DNA from 2 places in the Streptomyces sp. NPDC000075 genome. Region 2 is predicted to be linked to the other one. Evidence: predicted binding sites of a transcription regulator. Region 2 holds the regulator's gene; the other holds the start of a gene.
What was found. Region 2 encodes HrcA, which represses chaperone genes, less so after heat shock. Its sites were predicted from a motif close to TTNGCACTCNGNNNNNCNGAGTGCNAA; they were not measured.
Positions count from the first base shown of each region.

Region 1: groL (chaperonin GroEL) is a predicted target of HrcA. The motif match lies at 2,982-3,008, and genes of this name have one in related genera.

Region 1 is NZ_JBEPFL010000019.1:38,295-47,393, forward strand. Features, by position in the region: gene ABT403_RS22165 (hypothetical protein) at 1-431, shown strand, start outside; gene ABT403_RS22170 (Uma2 family endonuclease) at 491-1,072, shown strand; gene groL (chaperonin GroEL) at 1,166-2,785, opposite strand; gene ABT403_RS22180 (cold-shock protein) at 3,140-3,346, opposite strand; gene ABT403_RS22185 (MoaD/ThiS family protein) at 3,731-4,009, opposite strand; gene thrC (threonine synthase) at 4,046-5,368, opposite strand; SAM riboswitch class I at 5,362-5,514, opposite strand; gene ABT403_RS22195 (glucosyl-3-phosphoglycerate synthase) at 5,718-6,668, shown strand; gene ABT403_RS22200 (alpha,alpha-trehalose-phosphate synthase (UDP-forming)) at 6,763-8,220, shown strand; gene otsB (trehalose-phosphatase) at 8,671-9,099, opposite strand, start outside.
Region 2 is NZ_JBEPFL010000042.1:23,401-32,499, forward strand. Features, by position in the region: gene ABT403_RS33840 (carbohydrate kinase family protein) at 1-4, opposite strand, end outside; gene ABT403_RS33845 (ribonuclease Z) at 153-1,055, opposite strand; gene ABT403_RS33850 (histidine triad nucleotide-binding protein) at 1,062-1,421, opposite strand; gene ABT403_RS33855 (16S rRNA (uracil(1498)-N(3))-methyltransferase) at 1,511-2,257, opposite strand; gene ABT403_RS33860 (nitronate monooxygenase) at 2,254-3,345, opposite strand; gene dnaJ (molecular chaperone DnaJ) at 3,491-4,630, opposite strand; gene hrcA (heat-inducible transcriptional repressor HrcA) at 4,631-5,647, opposite strand; gene ABT403_RS33875 (MBL fold metallo-hydrolase) at 5,795-6,526, shown strand; gene ABT403_RS33880 (DUF3097 domain-containing protein) at 6,555-7,364, shown strand; gene ABT403_RS33885 (Uma2 family endonuclease) at 7,342-7,929, opposite strand; gene hemW (radical SAM family heme chaperone HemW) at 8,033-9,099, opposite strand, start outside.

The DNA.
Region 1 (9,099 bases), on a different contig from region 2:
CCGACGCGTACGCCATCCTCGCCTCGCTCGGCCGTACCGCCCCCGCCCTCGCGCTCTCCAAGGCCGACTGCACGGCCCTCGCCCCGCTCCTCGTGCCCTGGCTGGCCCGGGGCGTCGCCCCCGACCGCATCCGGCTCGCCCTCACCGCCGGCCTGCCGTCCCCGGTCCACCACCCGGCGGCCCTGGTCCGCAAGCGCCTGGAGTCCAAACTCCCCGCCGCACCACCCGACCCCGACCCCGCCCCAACCCCACCCCCGCCCCGCGCCGAGTGCGCCGAATGCCGCGCGCCCGGCCCGCCCGCCGCCTTCACCGACGGCCGCTGCCGCGCCTGCCGCCCCGACACCCCCCGCCCGCCGGTGTTCACCCCGACCCTCACCCCGGCCGAGGTCCGCGCCCACGCGGCCCGCATCCGCGAAAGGAACCGCCGATGACCAGTCCACCGATCCACCGGCGCCGAACACGGGCACCATGGTGTCGAGGAGGCGACCCCATGACCCCCAGCACCGCCGCACGCGCCCAGATGTCCCTCGATGACTTCGAGACACTGGCCCGCCGCGCACCCGAGACGGTCACGCTCGAATTCATCAACGGAAAGCTCGGAGTCAAGCCGGTGCCCGATCAGCGCCACGGTGCCATCATCATGTGGCTGCTGCGCCAGTGCATGCAGCAGCGCCCCGAGCTCGCCCTCTACCCCGAGCAGGGGCTGAAGGTGGACAGTTACCGCACCGGACGGGCCCGCGCCGACGGGGCGCTCGCGCCGTACGACCACTACGCCGCCCAGGACGGCGAGTGGGCGGATCCCGCCGGGACACTGATGGTCGTGGAGGTCACGTCCTTCGACCCCGACACCGACCGGCGCGACCGGCACGAGAAGCGCACCGCGTACGCCCAGGCACGGATCCCGGTGTACCTCCTCGTGGACCGGGACGCGGACCTGCTCATCGTCCATAGCGACCCGGAGAACGGGATGTACCGACGGTCCGTTACGTACGCCTACGGGGAAACGGTCACGCTCCCCGACCCCGTCGGGATCACGCTGGACACCGAGAAACTCAAGGACTACGCCCACTGACCCCCCGCCCCCGCAAACGCCCGAGGGCGGCACCCCCTCCGCCCGGAAGGGGTGCCGCCCTCGTTCGAGAACAGCCGATCAGCCAGGGGCCGATCAGAAGTCCATGTCACCGCCCGGCATGCCGCCCGGAGCGGCGGCGGCCTTCTCCGGCTTGTCGGCGATGACGGCCTCGGTGGTCAGGAAGAGCGCGGCGATGGACGCGGCGTTCTGCAGCGCGGAGCGCGTGACCTTCGCCGGGTCGATGATGCCCTCGGCGATCATGTCGACGTACTCGCCCGTGGCGGCGTTCAGACCGTGGCCGACGGCCAGGTTGCGCACCTTCTCCACGACGACGCCACCCTCGAGACCACCGTTGACGGCGATCTGCTTCAGCGGGGCCTCCAGCGCGAGCTTCACGGCGTTGGCGCCGGTCGCCTCGTCACCGGTGAGCTCCAGCTTCTCGAAGACCGAGGAGGCCTGGAGCAGGGCCACGCCACCACCGGCGACGATGCCCTCTTCGACGGCCGCCTTGGCGTTGCGGACGGCGTCCTCGATGCGGTGCTTGCGCTCCTTGAGCTCGACCTCGGTCGCGGCACCGGCCTTGATGACGGCCACGCCGCCGGCCAGCTTCGCGAGGCGCTCCTGGAGCTTCTCGCGGTCGTAGTCCGAGTCGGAGTTCTCGATCTCGGCGCGGATCTGGTTGACGCGGCCCTGGACCTGGTCGCTGTCACCGGCACCGTCGACGATGGTCGTCTCGTCCTTGGTGATGACGACCTTGCGGGCGCGGCCGAGCAGGTCGAGACCGGCGTTCTCCAGCTTGAGGCCGACCTCCTCGGAGATGACCGTGCCGCCCGTGAGGATGGCGATGTCGCCGAGCATGGCCTTGCGGCGGTCGCCGAAGCCCGGGGCCTTGACGGCGACGGACTTGAAGGTGCCGCGGATCTTGTTGACGACCAGGGTCGACAGGGCCTCGCCCTCGACGTCCTCGGCGATGATCAGCAGCGGCTTGCCGGACTGCATGACCTTCTCCAGGAGCGGCAGCAGGTCCTTGACCGAGCCGATCTTGGAGTTGACGATCAGGATGTACGGGTCGTCGAGGGACGCCTCCATACGCTCCATGTCGGTGGCGAAGTACGCCGAGATGTAGCCCTTGTCGAAGCGCATACCCTCGGTGAGCTCCAGCTCCAGACCGAAGGTCTGGGACTCCTCGACGGTGATGACGCCTTCCTTGCCGACCTTGTCCATGGCCTCGGCGATGAGCTCGCCGATCTGGGTGTCGGCGGCGGAGATGGAGGCCGTGGAAGCGATCTGCTCCTTGGTCTCGACATCCTTGGCCTGGGCCAGCAGGGCGGCGGAGACGGCCTCGACGGCCTTCTCGATACCACGCTTGAGGGCCATCGGGTTGGCACCGGCGGCCACGTTGCGCAGACCCTCGCGGACGAGAGCCTGGGCGAGGACGGTGGCGGTGGTCGTACCGTCGCCGGCGACGTCGTCCGTCTTCTTGGCGACTTCCTTGACCAGCTCGGCGCCGATCTTCTCGTACGGGTCCTCGAGCTCGATCTCCTTGGCGATGGAGACGCCGTCGTTGGTGATCGTGGGCGCACCCCACTTCTTCTCAAGGACGACGTTGCGACCCTTGGGGCCAAGGGTGACCTTGACGGCGTCGGCGAGCTGGTTCATGCCACGCTCGAGACCGCGCCGGGCCTCCTCGTTGAACGAAATGATCTTGGCCATCTGAAGTGGTCCTCCAGGACTGGGGTTCCCCCCGCGCCGCCAGGCGACAGGGGAGGGTGGATTGCTCCGGACCGCGCCCGCGCCCGCGACGGACGGCCTGCCGACCCGGCGGTTCCTTCCCGCCGGACCCTGCGGGCCTCACCGGCCCGGTCCTCGTCTTGTAGCACTCTCACCCGGAGAGTGCTAACGCCAATGATTAGCACTCGGCCCCCACGAGTGCAAGCGGCTTCGAGCCATGGCGGGCCGGGACGTGCGCGCCGGGACGGTCCGGGCATACGTGAGGGGCCCGCATCCCGGCCGGGATGGGGCCCCTCACGTGTTGGTGCGTGCGTCGGTGGCCGATCGCGCTTCGACTCAGCCGGCCGCGAGCTTGACCATGTCCGCCTGCGGACCCTTCTGGCCCTGCGAGATCTCGAACTCGACCCGCTGACCCTCTTCAAGGGTGCGGTACCCGTCCATCTGGATGGCGCTGTAGTGGACGAACACATCCGCACCACCGTCGACCGCGATGAAGCCGTAGCCCTTCTCCGCGTTGAACCACTTGACGGTGCCCTGAGCCATGCCTAACTCCCCTATTACTGGCCCTTGCGCAGGTCACGCACTTCGCGGACCCGGGTCAGAACTTGCGCCGGAACGCCTCGACCGGGGCTGAATGTATCTGCACCGCTGCTGTCTGCAACAGGTCAATCCGACGAGAAATCTGGACACGAGCAAACGTGGAAATAGGCTGAAAAGTTGTCCTATTCCTGGGCAAGTCGGGCCCGACAAGGCTCACCAATGCCCCAAAAGGCGCGCGCATGTTGACTCAATGTCAACCCTCACGCAGCCCGCTCATATGCGGCGGGCAAGAACAGCGGAGGGGACTTCCCCAACTCTACCGCGCCCAATCAAGCAGAATTGCCCCCTCCGCTTTTAGCGGAGGGGGCAATTCTGATTACTTCCGGATCAGCAGCCCCCGGCCACGGCCGGGATGATCGAGACGCCGGCGCCGTCCGGCGTCGCCGTCTGCAGGCCGCCCTCGAAGCGCACGTCGTCGTCGTTGACGTAGACGTTCACGAAGCGGCGCAGCTTGCCCTGGTCGTCCAGGACGCGCGCGGCGATGCCCGGGTGGTTCGCCTCCAGGGAGTCGATGACCTCCGCGAGGGTCGTGCCCTCGGCCGGGACCTCGGCGGCGCCGCCGGTGTAGGTGCGCAGGATGGTGGGGATGCGGACGTTGACGCTCATGGCGCTACCGCCTTTCCGTGTAGTACGAGGGAAGGGTCAGGCCAGGCCGGCGGCGCGGAACGCGTCCAGGCTCGGGCGGATGGTGGCGGTCTGGCCGGTGCCGGACACCGCCTCCAGGGTCTTGAGGCCGTCACCGGTGTTCAGGACCACGGTGGTCAGCGAGGGGTCGAGCTGCCCGTTCTCGATGAGCTTCTTCGTCACGCCGACGGTCACGCCGCCCGCGGTCTCGGCGAAGATGCCCTCGGTCTGCGCCAGGATCCGGATGGCCTCGACGACCTGCTCGTCGTTGACGTCCTCGACGAAGCCGCCGGTGCGGCGCGCGATGTCGAGCACGTACGGGCCGTCCGCCGGGTTGCCGATGGCCAGGGACTTGGCAATGGTGTTCGGCTTCTGCGGGCGGACCACGTCGTGACCCGCCTTGAAGGCGGTGGACACCGGGGAACAGCCCTCGGCCTGGGCGCCGAAGATCTTGTACGGCTTGTCCTCGACCAGCCCGAGCTTGATCAGCTCCTGGAGACCCTTGTCGATCTTGGTGAGCTGTGAGCCGGACGCGATCGGGATGACGATCTGGTCGGGCAGCCGCCAGCCGAGCTGCTCGCAGATCTCGTACGCCAGGGTCTTGGAGCCCTCGCCGTAGTAGGGGCGCAGGTTGACGTTGACGAAGCCCCAGCCCTCGCCCAGCGGGTCCCCGATGAGCTCGGAGCAGAAGCGGTTCACGTCGTCGTAGTTGCCCTCGATGCCGACCAGGTCGCCACCGTAGACACCGGCCATGACGACCTTGCCCTGCTCCAGGTCGTGCGGGATGAACACGCAGGAGCGGAAGCCGGCGCGGGCGGCCGCGGCGCCGACGGCACCGGCCAGGTTGCCCGTGGAGGAGCAGGAGAGGGTGGTGTAGCCGAAGGCGCGGGCGGCCTCGACGGCGATCGCGACGACGCGGTCCTTGAAGGAGTGCGTCGGGTTGCCGGAGTCGTCCTTGACGTAAAGCTTGCCGGTGACGCCCAGCTCCTTGGCCAGGTTCCGCGCGTCCACCAGCTTGGTGAAGCCGGGGTTCAGGCTCGGCTTGGACGCCACGTCCGCGGGGACGGGCAGCAGCGGCGCGTAACGCCAGATGTTGTTCGGGCCGGCCTCGATCGCCGCGCGCAGGGCCTCCGGGTCACCGGCGGGCAGCTCGTAGGCCACCTCCAGCGGACCGAAACACTCGACGCAGGCGAAGACGGGGCCGAGCTCGAAACGGGTGCCGCACTCACGACAGGAAAGGCCGGTGGCGGGGCCGAGATCGACGGATCCGGCGGCGGCGGAGGCGTTTGCAGAGGTGGCGACAGACTGTGCAGCCATGATGGCGAGGCCCTTTCTCCTCATCTTCCCCATGGCGCACTTCGCCATGAGACGGAATTGGCACCTTCCCTAGCCGGGGACCCCGCGGGATGCGTATCGCATCGCGAGAACCGACTGGAGGGTTGCCGGGGCTTCAACGGGCCGTGTCCCTCTGCCCCTCTGGATGAGCGGTATGGCACCGGCATACGCGCTCGATGGCGCGCCGGTGCGTTTGTTGCGGGGCCCCCGGCATGCGGTGGGCCTTCGCGTTGTTCAAGACTGTAACCGAAGGGGCGGCTGGTTGAGACAGTCGTCCGAACCGCGAGATGGATCACAATTCGGCCGAAAAGCGCCGGGTGTGGTGCCGCGGCCGACTAGCCGGGGAGTGCTGAGAGTGCTGGATGAGGTGGAGCGCTGGCTGGCCGACCGCTCCTGGTCCGCCGCCGACCGACCGCTCGACCAGCTCCTGGAGCGCAAACGGGCGACCGGGACCACGGTGAGCGTGGTGCTGCCCGCGCTCGACGAGGAGGCCACGGTCGGAGAGATCGTCGAGGTGATCCGGCGCGATCTGATCGAGGCCCCGCCGGTCCCCCTGGTGGACGAGCTGGTGGTGGTCGACTCCGGGTCCGCCGACCGCACCGCCGAGGTCGCGGCCAAGGCCGGCGCCCGCGTCGTGCACCGGGACGAGATCCTGCCCCGCGTCCCCGCCGTACGCGGCAAGGGCGAGGTGCTGTGGCGCTCCCTGCTGGCCACCACCGGGGACGTCGTCTGCTTCATCGACGCCGACCTGCGCGACTTCTCGTCCGCCTTCGTCTCCGGGATCGTCGGCCCGCTGCTGACCGACCCGCAGGTGCAGTTCGTCAAGGCCATGTACGACCGCCCCCTCGGGGACGCCCCCGGCCAGGGCGGACGCGTCACCGAGCTGGTGGCGCGCCCCCTGCTCAACCTCCACTGGCCGCAGCTGGCCGGCTTCGTCCAGCCCCTCGGCGGCGAGTACGCCGTACGCCGCTCCCTGCTGGAGCGCCTGCCCTTCCCCGTCGGGTACGGGGTCGAGCTCGGCCTGCTCGTCGACGCCCTGCACACCGTCGGCCTGGACGCCATGGCCCAGGTGGACGTCGGGGTCCGGCTGCACAAGCACCAGAGCGGGCAGGCGCTCGGCCGGATGGCCGCCGCGATCTACCGCACCGCCCAGCTGCGGCTCTCGCGCGGACACCTCGTACGGCCCGAGCTCACCCAGTTCGAGAGGGGGCCGGACGGGTTCGTTCCGCGCACCTACCCCGTGGACACGGAGGAGCGGCCGCCGATGCTGGAGATCGAGGAGTACGCGGTCCGGCGCGTGGCGTGAGCCCGTACCGCCCGGCGGCCGGCTTGACCGGCGCGTGACGAACCGGGCATTTCCCGGACGTTTGAGCGAGGAGACCCCGGGCTAGGTTCGCGGCATGGCTTCTCAGGTACTCGTCGCCGCCAACCGCGGCCCGCTCTCGTACGCCCTCGCCGCCGACGGCACGCTCAGCGCCCGGCGCGGCGGGGGCGGTCTGGTCTCCGGCCTGTCCGCGGCCCTCGCGGCACAGCCGGAGGCCCTGTGGATCTGCGCGGCCCTCTCCGACGCCGACCGCGAAGCGGTCCGGCGGGGGGTCTCCGAGCCCGGCGTGCGGATGCTGGACATCGACCCCGCGGTGTACGACGACGCGTACAACGGCATCGCGAACTCGGTGCTCTGGTTCACCCACCACCACCTCTACGACGTCCCCCGCGAGCCCGTCTTCGACGCGGAGTTCCGGCGGCGCTGGGACTCGTACACCGCCTACAACCAGGCCTTCGCCGAAGCGCTGGCCGAGGAGGCGGCGCCGGGCGCGCGCGTCCTCGTCCAGGACTACCACCTGGCCCTGGTCCCGGGGGCCCTGCGGGAGCTGCGCCCGGACCTGCGGATCGCGCACTTCACGCACACCCCGTGGGCCTCCCCCGACTTCCTGCACATGCTCCCCGACGACGTCCGCAGCCGGCTGGTGTGGGGCATGCTCGGCGCCGACCAGCTGGGCTTCCACACCGCGGCCTGGGCCGCCGCCTTCATCAGCGGCGCGACGGTGGACGACGTGCACGGCGTCGCGGACGGGTTCGTCCCCCGCGAGGACCACCAGGGCGGCGTCCACCACCGCAGGCTGACGGCGGACGGCCGGTACACGCAGCTGCGCTTCACCGGGGTCGGCCAGTACCCCCTGGGTGTGGACGGCGACGACCTGCGGGCACTCGCCCACCGGCCGGAGGTCGACGACAAGCTTGCGGGGCTGCGCGCGGAGGTCGGGAACCGCAAGACGATCGTGCGGGTGGACCGCACCGAGCTGTCGAAGAACATCCTGCGGGGGCTGCTGGCGTACCGGGAGCTGCTGACCGTCCACCCGGAGTGGCGGGGCCGGGTGGTCCACCTGGCGTCGGCGTACCCCTCCCGCCAGGACCTGGAGGTCTACCGGAACTACACCGCCTCGGTCACGTCCCTGGCCGCCGACATCAACGCCGAGTTCGGGACGGACGACTGGCAGCCGGTGCTCGTCTCCGTCCAGGACGACTTCGCGCGGTCCCTGGCGGCGTACCGGATGGCTGACGTGGCGCTGATCAACCCGGTGCGGGACGGCATGAACCTGGTCGCCAAGGAGATCCCGGTCGTGTCGGAGGCGGGCTGCGTCCTGGTCCTGTCGACGGGGGCGGGCGCCTACGAGGAACTCCGCCAGGACGCTCTGACGGTCAACCCGTACGACGTCACGGCCACGGCCGAAGCCCTCCACACGGCCCTGACGATGCCGGAGGAGGAGCGGTCGGCCCGCACGAAACGCCTGGCGGCGGCAGCCACGTCCCTCCCCCCGGCATCCTGGTTCACGGCCCAACTGGAGGCACTGGGCTAGGCCCGGGAGCCGGCCGGGGCGGGGGGTGGGCGGGGTCTGACCTGGGCGGTCTCAGAGCAGCCTTGGGGCTTTCCCGTCAGCCTCATCGTCCTTCCGCGTCGGGCCGCCCTGTCAAGGGCGCTCCTTCGTCGCGTCGCTTCGCGATGGCCTTCGGCCACCCTTGACAGCCCGTCCCGCCACGGAAAAACGAAGACTGCCGGGAAACCCCCAAAGGAACGGGACGGACGTTCCTTGGACATGCGGCCGTGTCAGGGACCCGTCGGGGTCGTCGGGACACGGCAGACCAGCCTTCCGGCCCCCATCACCGTCAACCGGCGCCACCCCACGCACCAGATCGCTACGCGCTCCTGTCGTCTCAGCGTCCGGCGGCCGCCTGGGGCCGCTACCCGCACGAAATGCCGATCAGGCAGGCATCCGCGGCCCAACCAGAAAGCCGGCGCGCCCGGGGCCTCAGGCCTGCAGGGCCTGCGCCAGCTGTGCCAGGAACGCCGCTACCGCGGCCGGGCCCGGGAGGACCAGGTCAGCTCGGGCCGCCAGTTCCGGGACCTCCGCCGAGCCGCTGCACACCAGCAGCCCCGGGAGGCCCTCCGCCCGTCGTTTCTCGACCGCCGAGAACGCCGCGAGGTCGCCCAGGTCGTCGCCCGCGTACAGGACCGGCCCCGCGTCGCGCTCCTGGAGGAACTCGGTCAGGGCGACGCCCTTGTCCATCCCCGGCGGGCGGAGCTCCAGGACGGCGCGCCCCGGCTCGACGATCAGCCCGTGGCGGGCGGCGAGCTCCGCGAGGGGTTCCCGGAGGGCGCCGAACGCCGCCTCGGGGTCTTCCGCGCGGCGGGTGTGAACGGCCAGTGCCCGGCCCTTCTCCTCGATCCAGGTCCCGCG
Region 2 (9,099 bases):
TCACGGTGTACTCCCCGTTGAAGTGTCGTTTCTGCGTTCGGCTGGCGGGCTGCCAGGACTGCCCGGGCACCCGGAGGCCAAACCCAGTGTGACGCACCTCACCTGAGCCGGGCTCTCCTTCCACCCTCGCCCCGCTGGTCCCGCCCTTGACGCTAACGCTTCGGCAGGGCGACCCGGGACAGGTCGGCCGCGACCGTCAGCTCGCCCTCGAACCCCGCCCCGCGCGCCTGCCGTTCGAACTCCGCGGGGTCGGGGTACCGCTGGGAGAAGTGCGTCAGGACCAGGTGCCGGACGCCCGCGTCCCGGGCCACCCCGGCCGCCTGCCCGGCGGTGAGGTGACCGTGGTCCTGCGCGAGGGCCCTGTCCGCGTCGAGGAACGTGGACTCGATGACCAGCATGTCGCAGCCCTCCGCCAGCTCCCGGACCCCCGGGCACAGCCGGGTGTCCATCACGAAGGCGAACCGCTGCCCGGCCCGGTGCTCGCTGACGTCCTCCAGGGTGACCTCCCCCAGCCGCCCCTCACGCTGGATCCGCCCCACGTCCGGACCCTTGATCCCGTGCCGCGCGAGCAGCTCCGGCAGCATCCGCCGGCCGTCCGGCTCGGTCAGCCGGTAGCCGAAGGACTCCACGGGGTGCGAGAGGCGCCGGGCCTCGAGGACGTACGAGGGGCCGTGCGCCAGCACCCCGTCCTCCGCGACGGGTTCCTCCCGCAGCCGCACCGTCTCCCGGTAGGCGGTCGCGTACCGGAGCCGGTCGAAGAACTTCTGCCCGGAGGCCGGGTAGTGCGCGGTCACCGGGTGCGGGACCTGGTCGAGGTTGATCCGCTGGATCACCCCGGCCAGGCCGAGGCTGTGGTCACCGTGGAAGTGCGTGACGCAGATCCGGTTGATGTCGTGGGCCGCGACCCCGGCCCGCAGCATCTGCCGCTGCGTGCCCTCGCCCGGGTCGAAGAGGATGCCCTCGCCGTCCCAGCGCAGCAGGTAGCCGTTGTGGTTGCGGTGCCGGGTGGGTACCTGGCTGGCGGTGCCGAGGACCACGAACTCGCGTACGGACACGAACGACTACCCGGGGGGCCACTGGAGGCCGCGGCCGCCCAGGACGTGCAGGTGGGCGTGGAAGACGGTCTGGCCGGCGCCGGCGCCGGTGTTGAAGACCACCCGGTAGCCGTGGTCGTCGATCTTCTCGTCGGCGGCGATCCGCCCGGCCTCACGCAGTATGTCGGCGACCACGGCAGGCTCGGCGGCGGCGAGCGAGGCCGCGTCGGGGTAGTGCAACTTCGGAATGACGAGCACGTGGGTCGGCGCCTGCGGGTTGATGTCCCGGAAGGCGACGGTGGTTTCGGTCTCCCGGACCACGGTCGCGGGGACACTGCCCGCGACGATCTTGCAGAACAGGCAGTCCGCCTGCGGTTCCCCGGCCATGGCCACGCCTCCCGTGATGTTGATCGGTCGGGGCATGCTACCGGCCCGGGCCCCCGCCCGGCCCGGCGGCCGAGCGGGGTTCGACGCCGCTACGACCAGCGGCCCGTGCGGGCCAGCAGGACGGCGGTGGCCGCCGTGCCCGCCGTCGAGGTGCGCAGGACGCTGTGGCCCAGGCGGTACGGGCGGGCGCCCGCCTCCGCGAAGACGGCCAGTTCCTCCGGGGAGACCCCGCCCTCGGGGCCGACCACCAGGACCACCGAGCCCGACGCGGGCAGCGCGGCCGTCGCCAGCGGCTCGGAGGCCGCCTCACGGTCCTCGTGGAGCACCATCGCCAGGTCGGCGGTCGCCAGCAGCGCGGCCACCTGCTTCGTGGAGAGCGCCTCGCCGACCTCCGGGAAGCGGACCCGGCGCGACTGCTTGCCCGACTCGCGGGCGGTGGCCCGCCACTTGGCCAGGGACTTGGCCCCGCGCTCGCCCCGCCACTGGGTGATGCACCGCGAGGCCTGCCACGGCACGATGGCGTCGACGCCGGTCTCCGTCATCGTCTCCACGGCCACCTCGCCCCGGTCGCCCTTGGGCAGCGCCTGCACCACCGTGATCCGCACGGCCGGCTCCGGCTCCTCCACGATCCCGTGCAGGTCCGTGACCACCAGGCGGTCCTTGCCCTCAGCCGCCTTGACCACCCCTTGCGACCAGCGGCCGCGCCCGTCGGTGAGGACGACGTCCTCACCCGGGTTCAGCCGCTTCACGGCCACCGCGTGCCGCCCCTCGGGGCCCTCCAGCACGAACTCCGGCCCCGCGGGGACCTCTTCGACCACGAACACGGGGGCCGTCATGACGCTCTCCTCATCTGCAACACCTTCAACGCGCTCTGCGCCTCGGCCAGTTCGGCCGCCAGCACCTCCACCAGCTCCCCCGCCGGCAGCGCCCGGGCCAGCCGGTGCCCCTGCCCCGCCCACAGCGCCATGCCCTGCGGGTCCCCGGCGGCGGCGGCCGCCTTGCGCAGCCCCGCCGTCATGTGGTGGATCCGGGGGTAGGCGGCCGGGGCGTACGGGCCGTGCTCGCGCATGAAGCGGTTCACCAGGCCCCGCGCGGGACGGCCCGAGAAGGCCCGGGTGAGCTCGGTGTGCGGGAACATCGGGTCGGTCAGGGCCTTCTTGTGCAGCGGGTGGGCGCCCGACTCCCGGCAGGCCAGGAAGGCCGTGCCGAGCTGCGCGCAGTCCGCGCCCGCCGCGAGCAGCGCCGCGATCTGCGCGCCGCGCATCACCCCGCCCGCCGCGATGATCGGCAGCGCCACGGCCTCCCGCACCTGGGTGACCAGCGCGAGCAGGCCGACGCCCGCCGTGCCGTCGGTCTGCGGGTCGTCGCGGTGGGTGCCCTGGTGGCCGCCGGCCTCGACGCCCTGGACGCAGACGGCGTCGGCGCCGGCCGCCTGGGCGGTGCGGGCCTCGTCGGCCGAGGTCACGGTGACGACCGTGTACGTGCCGACGGCCCGCAGCCGGGCGAGGGCGGCCGGATCGGGGCAGCCGAAGGTGAAGGAGACGACCCGGACCGGGTCCTCCAGCAGGATGGCGAGCTTGGCGTCGTAGCCGTCGTCGTCGGTGCCGATGATGTCCTCCTCGGCGAGGGAGACCTCGTACCAGCTCGCCTCGCCCGCCAGCTGCCCGCGGTAGGCCTCGACGGCGGCGGGGTCGGCGTGGGCGGTCTGCGGCAGGAGGAGGTTCACGCCGAAGGGGCGCCGGGTGAGCCCGCGCGTCTGCTTGATCTCCTGGTACATGCCGTCGGCGGTCTTGTAGCCGCCGGCCAGGAAGCCGAGCCCGCCCGCCTCGCACACGGCGGCGACGAGGGGCGGGCCGGAGACCCCGCCCGCCATGGGAGCCTGCACGATCGGGTACGGGTGGAGACCGTTCGGTGCGGAGGACATGCACTGCATCGTGCCATGTCCGGGTCACGGCGCCGAATCATGGCATTCGCCTGGCATAGTCCGCTTTCCCGGGGGGCGCGCAACAGCGAGGAGCCCGGTACGGGTTCTCCCGTACCGGGCTCCTGAGCGCACTGCCGCAGGGCGGTCAGCGGCCGTTGAACGCGTCCTTCAGGCGGCTGAACAGGCCCTGCTGGCCCGGCGCGAACTGGCCCATGGGCCGCTCCTCGCCGCGCAGCTTGGCGAGCTGGCGCAGCAGCTCCTCCTGCTGGGCGTCCAGCTTGCCGGGGGTGGTGACCTCGACGTGGACGATCAGGTCGCCGCGCCCGCCGCCGCGCAGGTGCGTGACACCGCGCCCGTGCAGCGGGATCGCCTGGCCGGACTGGGTGCCGGGGCGGACGTCGATCTCCTCCAGCCCGTCCAGCGTCTCCAGCGGGCACTTGGTGCCCAGGGCCGCCGCCGTCATGGGGATGGTGACCGTGCAGTGCAGGTCGTCCCCGCGCCGCTGGAAGGTCGGGTGCGGCAGCTCGTGGATCTCCACGTACAGGTCGCCGGCGGGGCCGCCGCCGGGGCCGACCTCGCCCTCGCCCGCGAGCTGGATGCGGGTGCCGTTCTCGACGCCGGCCGGGATCTTGACCGTCAGGCTGCGGCGGGAGCGGACCCGGCCGTCGCCCGCGCACTCGGGGCACGGGGTCGGGACCACGGTGCCGAAGCCCTGGCACTGCGGGCAGGGGCGCGAGGTCATGACCTGGCCCAGGAAGGACCGGGTGACCTGCGAGACCTCACCGCGGCCGCGGCACATGTCACAGGTCTGCGCCGAGGTGCCGGGAGCGGCACCCTCGCCGGAGCAGGTGCCGCAGACGACGGCGGTGTCGACCTGGATGTCCTTGGTCGTACCGAAGGCGGCCTCGTCCAGCTCCAGGTCGAGGCGGATCATGGCGTCCTGGCCCCGGCGGGTCCGCGAGCGCGGGCCGCGCTGCGAGGCCTGGCCGAAGAAGGCGTCCATGATGTCGGAGAAGTTGCCGAAGCCGCCCGCTCCGAAGCCGCCCGCGCCGCCACCGCCGCCCGAGGAGGACAGCGGGTCGCCGCCGAGGTCGTAGACCTGCTTCTTCTGCGGGTCGGAGAGGACCTCGTAGGCCGCGTTGATCTCCTTGAAGCGCTCCTGCGTCTTCGGGTCCGGGTTCACGTCCGGGTGGAGTTCACGCGCGAGGCGGCGGAAGGCCTTCTTGATCTCGTCCTGAGATGCGTCGCGGCGCACGCCGAGTACGGCGTAGTAGTCCGTGGCCACTTACGACTCCGCCAGGATCTGTCCGACGTAACGTGCCACTGCGCGTACCGCTCCCATCGTTCCGGGGTAGTCCATGCGGGTCGGTCCGACCACGCCGAGTTTGGCGACTGCTTCGCCGCCCGAACCGTAGCCGACGGACACGACCGACGTGGAGTTGAGCCCCTCGTAGGCGTTCTCGTGCCCGATCCGTACGGCCATCCCCGACTCCCCGGCCTCGCCCAGCAGCTTGAGGAGCACCACGTGCTCCTCCAGCGCTTCGAGCACCGGCCTGATCGTCAGGGGGAAATCATGTCCGAAGCGAGTGAGGTTGGCGGTGCCGCCGATCATCAGCCGCTCCTCCGCCTCCTCCGCCAGGGTTTCGAGGAGGGTCGCGAGCACCGCCTTGACGGTGGCCCGGTCCTCCATCTCGAACGACTCCGGCAGGTCCTGCACCAGATTCGGGACGTCGGTGAAACGCCGGCCGACCACCCGGCTGTTGAGCCGCGCCCGCAGGTCGGCGAGGGAGTTCTCGCCGAAGGGGGTCTGGGTGTCCACCATGCGCTGCTCGACCCGCCCGGTGTCCGTGATCAGGACGAGCATCAGCCGGGCCGGGGCCAGCGACAGCAGCTCGACGTGCCGGACGGTGGAGCGGGTCAGCGACGGGTACTGGACGACGGCGACCTGACGGGTGAGCTGCGCGAGCAGCCGTACCGTACGGCCGACGACGTCGTCGAGGTCGACGGCCCCGTCGAGGAAGTTCTGGATGGCCCTCCGCTCGGGCGTCGACAGCGGCTTGACCCCGGCCAGCCTGTCGACGAAGAGGCGGTAGCCCTTGTCGGTGGGGATCCGGCCGGCGCTGGTGTGGGGCTGGGCGATGTAGCCCTCCTCCTCCAGCACGGCCATGTCGTTGCGCACGGTGGCCGGTGAGACGCCCAGCTTGTGCCGCTCGGTGAGGGCCTTGGAGCCGACGGGCTCCTCCGTCCCGACGTAGTCCTGGACGATGGCGCGCAGCACCTCGAGTCTGCGTTCACTGAGCATCGCGCACACCTCCGGATGCGGGTCGGTCGTCGGGCGGTCCGGGCCGGGTTGGCACTCTGACTGTTCGAGTGCCAGGGATCCCCCGGTCAGTGTACGGCCGGGTAGTACGCCGGGGGCAAGGGCGGCCCGCCAGGGTAGCGTCGCGGCATGGACATGCGATGGGAAGAGGCGGGCTGGGAACGGCTGACCGGGCGGGCGGGCCGGCGACGGCTCCCGGTGTGGGACTGCACGGTGGGGCTGGTGGTGGGGGACGACTCGGTGCTCCTGATCGACCCCGGATCGAGCGTGCGGGAGGGGGCCGGGATCCGTGCCGAGGCGGAGCGGCTGACCGGGAGGCACGTGACCCATATCGCATTCACGCACGGACATTTCGACCACGTCCTGGGCGGCGGCGCCTTCGCGGGCGCCCAGTTCTTCGGTGCGGTCGGTCTGGACCGGCTGCTGGGCACCCCCGGGGGCCGCGAGGAGCTCCGGTACAGCGCGGTGGCCCAGGGCCTGGCGGAGGGGGAGGCCGACGAGGCCTGCGACCTGCTCAAGGCGCCGGGGCACCAGGTGTCGGGCGAGTGGACGCTGGAGCTGGGCGGGGTGCAGGTGCTGCTGGCGAACCTGGGGCCCGCGCACTCCGAGCACGACCTGGCCGTCTTCGTGCCGGGCGAACGGGAGACGGTGTTCTGCGGGGACCTGGTCGAGGAGTCGGGCGAGCCCCAGGCGGGCTCCGACGCGGTACCGGGGCAGTGGCCGGCGGCCCTGGACCGGCTGCTGTCGCTGGGCGGGGAGGACGCGCTGTACGTGCCGGGTCACGGAGCGGTGGTGGACGCGGCCTTCGTACGTGCGCAACGCGCCACACTGGCGGACCGTTTCGGCGTGTCGCGGGCGTGAGCGCGGCCGCGCTCCTAGTGTCGGCCGGATGCGTGAGTACTCGCCCGACCTGACCCCGCAGTGGAAGCGCGCCAAGCCGGTGCCGGAGGTGCCGGCGGACCCCGATCTGGTGGTCGAGGTGGCGGGCACGGACTTCTGCGGGGCGGTGGTGGCCTGCGAGGCGGGCACGGTGACCCTGGAGGACCGGTTCGGCAAGCGCCGGGTGTTCCCGCTGGAGCCGCGCGGCTTCCTGCTGGACGGCGCGGTGGTGACGCTGACCCGCCCGTCACGGGCTCCGGCCGCGCCCGCCCGTACGGCCTCGGGCTCCATCGCCGTCCCCGGGGCGCGGGCGCGGGTGGCGCGGGCGGGGCGGATCTACGTGGAGGGGCGCCACGACGCCGAGCTGGTCGAGCGGGTCTGGGGCGACGACCTGCGGATCGAGGGCGTGGTGGTGGAGTACCTGGAGGGGGTCGACGACCTCGCGGCGGTGGTGGCGGAGTTCGCCCCGGGCCCGGACGCCCGCCTCGGGGTCCTGGTGGACCACCTGGTCCCGGGTTCGAAGGAGTCCCGGATCGCGGCCTCGGTGAGCGGGCCAGACGTGCTGGTGGTGGGCCACCCGTACGTGGACGTCTGGCAGGCGGTGAAGCCGTCGGCGCTGGGCATCCGGGCCTGGCCGGAGGTCCCGCGCGGCCAGGACTGGAAGACGGGCGTCTGCCGGGCCCTGGGCTGGCCGGAGCACACGGGGGCCGCCTGGCAGCACATCCTGTCCCGCGTGACGTCCTACCGCGACCTGGAGCCGACGCTGCTGGGGCGGGTGGAGGAACTGATCGACTTCGTCACGGCCGGCGGTAGCGCTTGAATTTGGGAAGCGTTCGGAACTCGGTGGTGTCCAGTTTGATCCCCAGGACATCCAATGGAACCGGCAGCCCGAACGCAGTGGTGAGTTCCATGTCGTAGTCCGCTTCCTCACCCCGTCCCGTCGGCTTCGTCAGCAGGACGCACACCGCCTCGAAGGGGTCGATGATCAGATACGCCGGAACCCGGCCAGCCGCGTACATCGACCGCTTGATCTCGTAGTCGGTGTGGACGCTGTTCTTCGACACGACCTCAACCAGCAGAGTGGTCGCTGGAGCCGGAACGAGCCTCCCGGGCCCGTCGAACGCGCCGTGCTCAACCACCACCAGGTCAGGCTGTGGCTCCGACGTCTCGCCGGGAATGGCGATGTCCTGAGTCTGAACCGGATACCACCTGTCGAGGGGAATCTGCTTCAGCACATGCAGGATGATCAGATTGTGGACCCAGTCGGGCCCGGCCATCATCACGATGTCCCCCCTGAGGAGCTCAGCCTTGAAGCCCTCCGGGACCACCAGGTCCTCGAAGAACTTGGCGACATCCGTGATCAGCCGGTCATCCACAGCAGTCATCTCCGTGGTCCTCCGCGTTCGCCGCCGTCGCTTACGGCGGCGAGCCTAGGTCCAGCGTAAGCAGTGGCATCCGGGTTCCGGGGGCATTCACCCGACTGGGGGATCAGTCCACCAGGTCCCGCACCACCGCGTCCGCCAGCAGCCGCCCCCGCAGGGTCAGGACCGCGCGCCCCGCCTCGTACGGGGCCGCCTCCAGGAGGCCGTCGGCCAGGGCGCGGCGGGAGGCCGCCAGGCCCGCAGGGGCCAGCAGGGACAGCGGGACGCCGTCGACCAGGCGGAGCTCCAGCAGGATCCGCTCCACCCGCCGGTCCTCCTCGGAGAGGAGCTCGCGCCCCGCGCCCGGGGAGCGGCCCTCCGCCAGGGCCGCAGCGTAGGCGCCGGGGTGCTTGACGTTCCACCAGCGGACCCCGCCGACGTGCGAGTGGGCGCCGGGGCCGGCGCCCCACCAGTCGGCCCCGCGCCAGTACAGCTCGTTGTGCAGGCAGCGGCCGGCCTCGGAGGTGGCCCAGTTCGACACCTCGTACCAGGAGTACCCGGCCCGCTCCATGACCTCGTCGGCGATCAGGTACCGGTCGGCGTGGACGTCGTCGTCGGTCATCGGGACCTCGCCGCGGCGGATCCGGCGGGCCAGCTGGGTGCCCTCCTCGACGATCAGGGCGTACGCGCTGACGTGGTCGGGCCCGGCGCCGAGCGCGGCGTCCAGGGAGGCCCGCCAGTCCTCGTCGGACTCACCGGGGGTGCCGTAGATCAGGTCGAGGTTGACGTGCTCGAAGCCCGCCGCGCGCGCCTCGGCGACACAGGCCTCGGGGCGGCCGGGGGTGTGGGTGCGGTCGAGGACCTTGAGCACGTGCTGCTTCGCGCTCTGCATGCCGAAGGAGATCCGGTTGAACCCGCCCGCGCGCAGCTCGGCCAGGTACTCGGGGTTCACGGACTCCGGGTTGGCCTCGGTGGTGACCTCGGCGTCCTCGGCCAGGCCGAACTCGTCGCGGATCGCCGCGAGCATGCGGACGAGGTCGGCAGCGGGCAGCAGGGTGGGCGTGCCGCCGCCGACGAAGACGGTCCGCACGGCGCGCGGGTCGTCGCCGAGCACCTTGCGGGCCAGGCGGACCTCGTCGATCAGGGTGTCGGCGTAGTTCTCGCGGGAGGCGAGGACGCCGCCGGTGCCGCGCA